DNA from 2 places in the Cellulosimicrobium sp. 22598 genome. Region 2 is predicted to be linked to the other one. Evidence: predicted binding sites of a transcription regulator. Region 2 holds the regulator's gene; the other holds the start of a gene.
What was found. The regulator Rex, encoded in region 2, represses fermentation and respiration genes when NADH is low (regulators of the CRP and FNR family bind a similar motif). The targets are predictions, from matches to a motif close to CTTGTGAANNNNTTCACAAG.
Positions count from the first base shown of each region.

Region 1: adhE (bifunctional acetaldehyde-CoA/alcohol dehydrogenase) is a predicted target of Rex. The motif match lies at 1,375-1,394, and genes of this name have one in related genera.

Region 1 covers NZ_JBQEMZ010000015.1:46,992-51,197, reverse strand. The annotation lists gene ACTJIY_RS15825 (prolyl oligopeptidase family serine peptidase) at 1-1,274, opposite strand, end outside; gene adhE (bifunctional acetaldehyde-CoA/alcohol dehydrogenase) at 1,484-4,206, shown strand, end outside.
Region 2 covers NZ_JBQEMZ010000005.1:219,900-224,105, reverse strand. The annotation lists gene ACTJIY_RS07660 (TlpA family protein disulfide reductase) at 1-103, opposite strand, end outside; gene ACTJIY_RS07655 (histidine phosphatase family protein) at 231-902, opposite strand; gene ACTJIY_RS07650 (MarR family winged helix-turn-helix transcriptional regulator) at 973-1,503, opposite strand; gene ACTJIY_RS07645 (YceI family protein) at 1,676-2,227, shown strand; gene ACTJIY_RS07640 (redox-sensing transcriptional repressor Rex) at 2,338-3,012, opposite strand; gene ACTJIY_RS07635 (glutaredoxin family protein) at 3,071-3,364, opposite strand; gene ACTJIY_RS07630 (HAD family hydrolase) at 3,425-4,206, shown strand, end outside.

The sequences.
Region 1 (4,206 bases), on a different contig from region 2:
GGGTCGACGGCTCCGACGGCGACCGTGCCGAGCTCCGGCAGGCCGGGGATCTCCGACCGCACCCACGGCGCGTCCGCGGCCTCCTGCCCGACGGCGCCCCCGGGGCCGGCGGCGTCCGGCGGCGTCAGCACGTGCAGGCGGTTCTTCACGTCGTCGAGCACGTTGACGACGAGGTGGTGGCGCGTCCACGTGGCGCCGGCGAGCGACGTCGTCGCCGTGGGCTCGAAGAGCACGGTGAAGCCGCGGTCGCCCGCGAGGAAGTCGTCGAACCGCGCGACGAGGAGCGAGCCCGCGCGGTGCGTCGCGCCTCCGACGGCCCAGTCGTCGCGGAGCTCCACGAGCATCCACTCGCGCCGGACGCCGACCTCGGCGGAGTCGGGCACGTCGATCTTCGTCAGGCGCTGCTCGGGCGTGCCGGTGCGCTCGGCGAGGTAGAGCTCGTCGGCGTAGAACGCCTTGGAGCGGTGCACGAAGTCGCGCTCGAACCCGGGCGTGTGCGACCGCCAGGCGGAGATGTACATGTCCTCGTCGGTGCCCTCGTAGACCGTCACGGCCTCGTCGAGCGGGGTGCCGCGCGTCCAGCGCTTGACCACGCGCGGGTACCCCGACGGCGTGAGCGTGCCCTCGCCGAAGTCGGTGAAGACGTACACGGTGTCGGCGTCGATCCAGCCGAGCGAGCCCTTGGCCTCGGCGCGGTGGAAGCCGCCGTCCTCGGGCGCGACGAACCGCTTCTCGACGAGGTCGAACTCGCGCGTGACGTCGGCGTCGGAGCCGCCGGGGGAGAGCTCGACGAGCGCGTGCCGCCACGGCTCGCCTGCGGCAAGCTGCTCCGGCGTCGGGCGCAGGACGCTCGCGCCGTGCCAGACCCACGACTCGCCCTCGGCCGCGGCGAGCGCGTCGAGGTCGAGCACGGTCTCCCACTCCGGGTCGTCGGTGCGGTAGGACTCGAGCGTCGTGCGGCGCCAGAGCCCGCGCTCGTGCTGCGCGTCGCGCCAGAAGTTGTAGTACCGGTCGCCGATCTTCGAGACCTCGGGGATCTTCGCGTCCGAGTCGAGCACCTCGCGGATCGCGCGCTCGGTCGTGGCGAACTCGTCGGCGGTCTCGAGCGTGTCGGCGACCTCGGCGTTGCGTGCACGGACCCAGGTCAGGGCCTCGTCCCCCTCGACGTCCTCGAGCCACAGGTACGGGTCGTGGGGCGCGCCGTCGTCGGGGAGCGGGGTCTCGGTGGGGCTCTCGGGCGAGAGCGAGGGGCTCGTCGTCTGCTCGGCGGTCATGGTCCCCCACCCTACGGCGGCGGGGGCGGTGGTGCGGAGGTCACGAGGGTGCCGGGACCTTGGGCCCCGAACGGCCGCGGGGCCTTGCCGCGCCCAGGGGCTTGTGAAAACATTCACAAGTAGAGAGACCGCTGAAGGAGCCGGGGCAATCCGGCCCCGGCAGCACCCGCGGCCCGACGCCCGGCCCGGCCGGGCACCGGAGGGGACGCATGAGCGCGAAGAGCGCCGGCACGAAGGTCGAGACCCGCACCGAGGACACGCGCACCGCGCACGAGATCGACGTCCTCGTCGAGCGAGCCCGCAAGGCGCTCGACCAGTACATGAGCCTCACGCAGGAGGACGTCGACCGGATCGTCCTCAAGGCCTCGGTCGCGGGCCTGCACCAGCACGGTCACCTCGCGCAGCTGGCCGTCGCCGAGACCGGGCGCGGCGTGTTCGAGGACAAGGCGACGAAGAACATCTTCGCGTGCGAGCACGTGCCCAACTCGATGGCGAACCTCAAGACGGTCGGCATCATCGGCCGCGACGAGCTGACGGGCGTCGTCGAGATCGCCGAGCCGGTCGGCGTGGTGTGCGCCGTGACGCCGGTGACCAACCCGACGTCGACCACCATCTTCAAGTCGCTCATCGCGCTCAAGACGCGCAACCCCGTCGTGTTCGCCTTCCACCCGAGCGCGCAGCGCTCGTCGGTCGAGGCGGCCCGCATCGTGCGGGACGCCGCCGTGGCCGCCGGTGCGCCCGACGACTGCATCCAGTGGGTCGAGCACCCCTCGATCGAGGCGACCAACACCCTCATGCACCACCCGGGCGTCGCGCTCATCCTCGCGACGGGCGGCAACGGCATGGTCCGCGCGGCCTACTCGGCCGGCAAGCCGGCGCTCGGCGTCGGCGCGGGCAACGTCCCCGCGTACGTCGAGAAGAGCGCCGACCTCGGCCGCGCGATCAACGACGTGGTCATGTCGAAGGCGTTCGACAACGGCATGGTCTGCGCGTCGGAGCAGGCGCTCATCCTCGACAACGTCGTCTACGACGACGCGATGCGCGAGCTGGCCCGGCTGCACGCCTACCGCACGACGCCCGCCGAGAAGGCGATGCTCGAGCGCCTCATCTTCGGCGTCGAGGCGAGCGGCACCAACTGCGCCGGCGCGAAGCTCAACCCGAAGGTCGTGGGCAAGTCGCCCGTGTGGATCGCGCGCGAGGCCGGCTTCGAGGTCCCCGACGACACGTCGATCATCCTCGCGGAGATCGACGACGTGGGCCCGCAGGAGCCGTTGAGCCGCGAGAAGCTCACCCCGGTCCTCGCGGTGCTGCGTGCGCGCGACACCGAGCACGGCGTCCGCCTCGCGGAGCGCATGGTCGAGCTCGACGGCCTGGGCCACTCGGCGGCGATCCACACGGCGGACCAGGAGCTCGTCGAGCGCTACGGCGCGCGGGTCAAGGCCGTGCGCGTGCTGTGGAACAGCCCGACGTCGCTCGGCGGCATCGGCGACATCTACAACGCGCTGCTCCCGTCGCTCACGCTCGGCTGCGGCAGCTACGGCGCGAACTCGGTGTCGAACAACGTGTCGGCGGTCAACCTCATCAACGTCAAGCGGATCGGGCGGCGCAACAACAACATGCAGTGGTTCAAGGTGCCCGCGAAGACGTACTTCGAGCCGAACTCGATCCAGTACCTCGCGCAGATGCGCGACGTGCACCGCGTCACGATCGTCACCGACAAGGTCATGAGCCGCATCGGCGTCGTCGACCGCGTGCTCGACGTCCTCGCACGCCGCGAGGAGAAGGTCGCGATCCAGATCATCGACGCGGTCGAGCCGGAGCCGAGCGTCGGCACCGTGAACCGCGGCGCCGAGTCCATGCGCGACTTCGAGCCGGACACGATCATCGCGATCGGCGGCGGCTCGCCCATGGACGCGGCCAAGGTCATGTGGCTGCGGTACGAGCACCCGGAGATCGAGTTCTCCGACATGCGCGAGAAGTTCTTCGACGTGCGCAAGCGCGCGTACAAGTTCCCCGAGCTCGGGGGCAAGGCGAAGCTCGTGTGCATCCCGACGTCGTCGGGCACCGGCGCGGAGGTGACGCCGTTCGCGGTCATCACCGACCCGGAGACGGGCTTCAAGTACCCGCTCGCGGACTACGCGCTCACCCCGACCGTCGCGATCGTCGACCCCGTGCTCACGGACACCATGCCCGCCAAGCTCGCGGCCGACTCGGGCTTCGACGCCCTCACGCACGCGACCGAGGCGTTCGTCTCCGTCTACGCGAACGACTTCACCGACGGGCTGTGCCTCCAGGCGATCAAGATGGTCTTCGAGCACATCGAGGACTCGGTCACGCAGGGTGCGGCGGCCCCGAAGGCGCGCGAGAAGATGCACAACGCGGCGACCATCGCGGGCATGGCGTTCGGCTCGGCGATGCTCGGCATCGTGCACGCCATGGCGCACACCGTGGGCTCGACCTTCCACCTCGTGCACGGGCGCACCAACGCGGTGCTCCTGCCGCACGTGATCCGCTACAACGGCCAGGTGCCCACCAAGCTCACGAGCTGGCCCAAGTACGAGCGCTACGTGGCCCCGGAGCGGTTCCAGGAGATCGCGAAGCACCTCGGGCTGCCGGCCTCCACCCCGGAGGAGGGCGTCGAGTCGTACGCGAAGGCGGTCGAGGAGCTGCGCGCCAAGGTCGGCATCGAGCCGACGTTCGCGGCGCAGGGCGTCGACGAGGCGGCGTTCCTCAGTCGCCTCGACGACCTCGCCCTCCGGTCGTTCGAGGACCAGTGCGCCCCGGCGAACCCGCGGATGCCGGTCCTGGAGGACATGCGCGACATCCTCGTCGCGGCCTACCGCGGCAGCAGCCGCGAGGTCGTGCGGGCAGAGCGTCTCGCGGCCCACGAGGGCGCGAGCACCGAGGACGGGCAGGCGGCGACCCCGCCTGC
Region 2 (4,206 bases):
ACGCCGCGAGGCCGAGCGTCGCGGCGAGCACGACGCCCGCGGTCAGCACGCGGCGGACGGGCGGGAGGGCGCGCGCGGCACGCGCGCGCGAGCTGGCGGTCACAGCGGCATCACGGGAGGCACCCTGCCCGGGGTTCCTGGACGCCACCTGGGAGACGTGACCTCCGCCACTCCCGAACGGGACGGTTCGGGCGTCCGGACGGCGACGACTGCGCGAGACATGACCGACGTCACGCCCCCGCGACGGTCGCGGCGCCCGGGAGGAGGTCGGCGACCGGCTCGGAGTAGTGCAGGCCGACGAGGCGGTCGTCCTCGAAGTGCAGCGACGTGAGCGACGCGAGCGAGCACTGCCGCTTGCGCGGGTCGTGCCACAGGCGGCGGTTCTCGAAGCTCAGGCGCGTGAGCCACACGGGGAGCTGGTGGCTCACGAGGAGCGCCTCGTGGCCCGCGGCCTTGTCCCGGGCGTCGGCGACCGCGGCGCGCATGCGCGCGACCTGCTCGGTGTACGGCTCGCCCCAGGACGGCCGGAACGGGTTCCACAGGAAGCGCCAGTGCTGCGGGTGGCGCAGCGACCCGTCCCCGACGCCGAAGGTCATGCCCTCGAAGTGGTTCGCGGCCTCGATGAGCCGGTCGTCGGTGCCGAGCTCGAGCCCGAACGCCTCGGCGGCGGGCGTGGCCGTCTCCTGGGCGCGCTGGAGCGGCGACGCGACGACGACGGCGAGGTCCGCGCGGGGGCGGGACGCGCCGTCGGGCCCGGGCTCGCCCGCGAGGTGCGCGGCGACGCGGCGGGCCATCTCGTGGCCTCGCTCGGAGAGGTGGTAGCCGGGGATGCGGCCGTAGAGGACGCCGTCGGGGTTGTGGACCTCGCCGTGGCGCAGGAGGTGGACGATGGTGGAGACCATGCGCACCAGTGTCCCGCACTCCCGGCCCTGACCGGCACCCGCGGGCCGGCGGCTCCCGGAGCGACCCGGGTCAGGAGTCGCGGTCGGCCTTGCACGCCTCGGCGACGGCCGCCATCGCCTCGCCGAGCGCCCGGAACTGCTCCGGCGTGAGCACGTCGACCATGAACCGGCGCACGGCGGCCACGTGGGCCGGAGCCGACGCCACGAGGACGCGGTAGCCCTCGGTCGTCATCTCGCAGTTGACCCCGCGGCGGTCGCCCGTGCTCGCCGAGCGCCGGACCAGGCCGCGTGCCTCCATGCGCGCCACGGTGTGGGTCACGCGGCTGCGGGACCGGGCGAGCCCGTCGGCGAGGGCGGACATCCGCAGCGTGTGGTCCGGGCTCTCCGAGAGCCGCACCAGCAGCTCGTACTCGTTGAGCGACACGTCCGACCGCTCCTCGTGGTCGCGCCCCAGCGACTCGATGAAGCGCACGGTCCCGTCGAGGTAGGCGCGCCACAGGCGCTGCTGCTCGGCGTCGAGCCAGCGCGGCTCCTCGCTCGCGGCCGCGGTGGTCCCGCGGGCGGTCGTCGTCAGCTGGTGGTCGACGTCGTTGCTGGTCATGGGTCCTCGGGCGCTGGCGGACGGGGGCGGGTTCAGGGGTGGAACCTCGCCGAACATTGTTCCACCTCACCGGGAATAGACGGATCACCCCCTGCTGTTGATACGCTCGTGCGAAGTTGAACCTTCAACCAAGTTCGGTCCCCCGGGACCCTCGACCCCTTCAGGAGCACCCATGGCCACGCCGCTGCCCGCCGGGCTCAACGCCGGTACCTACGCCCTCGACTCGTCCCACTCGCAGGCGGCCTTCACGGTCCGCCACGCCGGCATCTCCAAGGTGCGCGGCACGCTCGCCATCACGGCCGGCACCATCACCGTGGGCGACGACCTCGAGTCGACCTCCGTGACCGCCGAGCTCGACGCCGCGTCCGTGAGCACGGGCGACGCGAACCGCGACAACCACCTGCGCAGCGCGGACTTCTGGGACGCCGAGAACAAGCCGACGTGGACCTTCGCGTCGACCAGCATCTCCGGCGACGGCGACGACTTCGTCGTGGCGGGCGACCTGACCATCAACGGCGTGACCAAGCCGGTCGAGCTCGAGACCGAGTTCGCGGGCACCGCGACCGACCCGTTCGGCAACGCGCGCGCCGGGTTCGAGGCGACCACGGAGATCTCCCGCAAGGAGTTCGGCCTCACCTGGAACGCCGCGCTCGAGACCGGCGGCGTGCTCGTGGGCGACAAGATCAAGATCGCCCTCGACGTCTCGGCCATCAAGCAGGCCTGACGACCGGCTCCCGGGACACTCTTCCCCGGTACCGTTCCCCGAAACACTGCACCCCCGGCAGGGGTGCCGCCCCGAGGGGCCGCGTGCGCGAGCACGCGGCCCCTCGTCGTTCAGCGGTCCTGCGCCTCGGCGAGCGCGCGCGCCTGGGAGTGGAACGCGAGGATCTGCAGCTCGCTGCCGACGTCCACGCCGCGCACGTCGACGTCCGCGGGCACCTGCAGCGCACGCGGCGCGAAGTTGAGGATCTCCCGCACGCCCGCCGCCACGACCCGGTCCGCGACGGACTGCGCGTGCGCCGCCGGCGTCGCGAGGACCACGATCGACACCTTCTCCCGCGCCACGACCTCCTCCAGCGCGTCGACGTGCTCGACGACGAGGCCCGCCGCCCGCGTGCCCACGACCTCCGGCGACGCGTCGAGGAGCGCCGCGACGTGGAAGCCCCGCTGCTCGTACCCCGAGTAGTTCGCGAGCGCGTGCCCCAGGTTGCCGATCCCGACGATCGCGATGCGGTGCTCGTCCACGAGCCCCAGCGCCTCGGTGATGTACTGCGCGAGCGAGTCCACGTCGTAGCCCACGCCGCGCGTGCCGAACGAGCCCAGGAACGACAGGTCCTTGCGGAGCTGCGCCGGACCGACGCCGGAGAGCTCGGCGAGCTCGACCGACGACGTCGTCGCGACGCCCCGCGCCACCAGGTCGCGCAGCGCCCGCAGGTAGGACGGGAGCCGCGCCACCGTCGCGCTCGGGATACCCGGCGCCGTCACCTCACCGACTACCTGCTCAGCCACCCGTCACCCCGTCGTCCTGGGACCGTCCTCGTCGACGGTCGCGCTCCACCGGGAGGAATCATCCCAGGTCCGCGCGCGCCGTCGAAATCCGACCCACCGCGCGGGCGAGCCGGCGGGCGTCCACGCGCCAGAACCCCTGCTGCACGCCGCCGACCGTCACGACCGGGACGTACTCGCCGTACTGCTCGCGCAGCGCCGGGTCCGCGTCCGGCGCGTCCACGTCCACCTCCGCCCACGCGACGCCCGCCTCGGCGCACACCGCCGCGACGACGGCGCGCGCGTCGTCGCACAGGTGGCACCCCGCTCGGCCGTAGAGGAGGACGGGAGGGGCCGGCGCGTCGGAGGTGCTCACGCCTCCCAGGGTACGAGGACGCGGCCCCGGGCCGAGCGCGGGACCGCCTAGAGTGGGGACATGGCGACGTCTTCCGGTCCGGGCCCCGTCCCGACCCCCGGGTCGACCGCCTCCGAGGCCGCGCCCGACGCCGGCCGCACACCCCCCGCACCCGCGCACCGCACCGCCGCGTTCTTCGACGTGGACAACACGATCATCCGCGGCGCGTCGTCGTTCCACCTCGCCCGCGCGCTCTACCAGCGGGAGTTCTTCTCGACGCTCGACATCGTGCGCTTCGCCGTGCACCAGGCGCGCTACCTCCTGTTCGGCGAGAACAAGCAGCAGATCGACCGCATCCGGTCCCGCGCGCTCGCCCTCATCGCGGGTCGCTCCGTCGCCGAGGTCACCGCGATCGGCGAGGAGGTCTACGACACCGTCCTCTCGCTGCGCATCTACCCCGGTACGCGCCGCCTGCTCGACGAGCACCTCGCCGCCGGTCACCAGGTGTGGCTCGTCTCCGCGACCCCCGTCGAGATCGGCGAGCTCATCGCGCGCCGCCTCGGCACGACCGGCGCCCTCGGCACCGTCGCCGAGCACGAGGACGGCTTCTACACCGGCCGCCTCGTGGGCGACATGATGCACGGCCGCGCCAAGGCCGCCGGGGTGCGCGCCCTGGCCGAGCGCGAGGACATCGACCTCGACGCGTCCTACGCCTACGGCGACTCGCTCAACGACGTGACGATGATGGAGGCCGTGGGGCACCCGTGCCCCATCAACCCCGACGCGCGGCTGCGCCGGCACGCGCAGGACGTCGGCTGGCCCATCCGCGAGTTCCGCGGCCGACGCCGTCGCGTCGCCCGCAG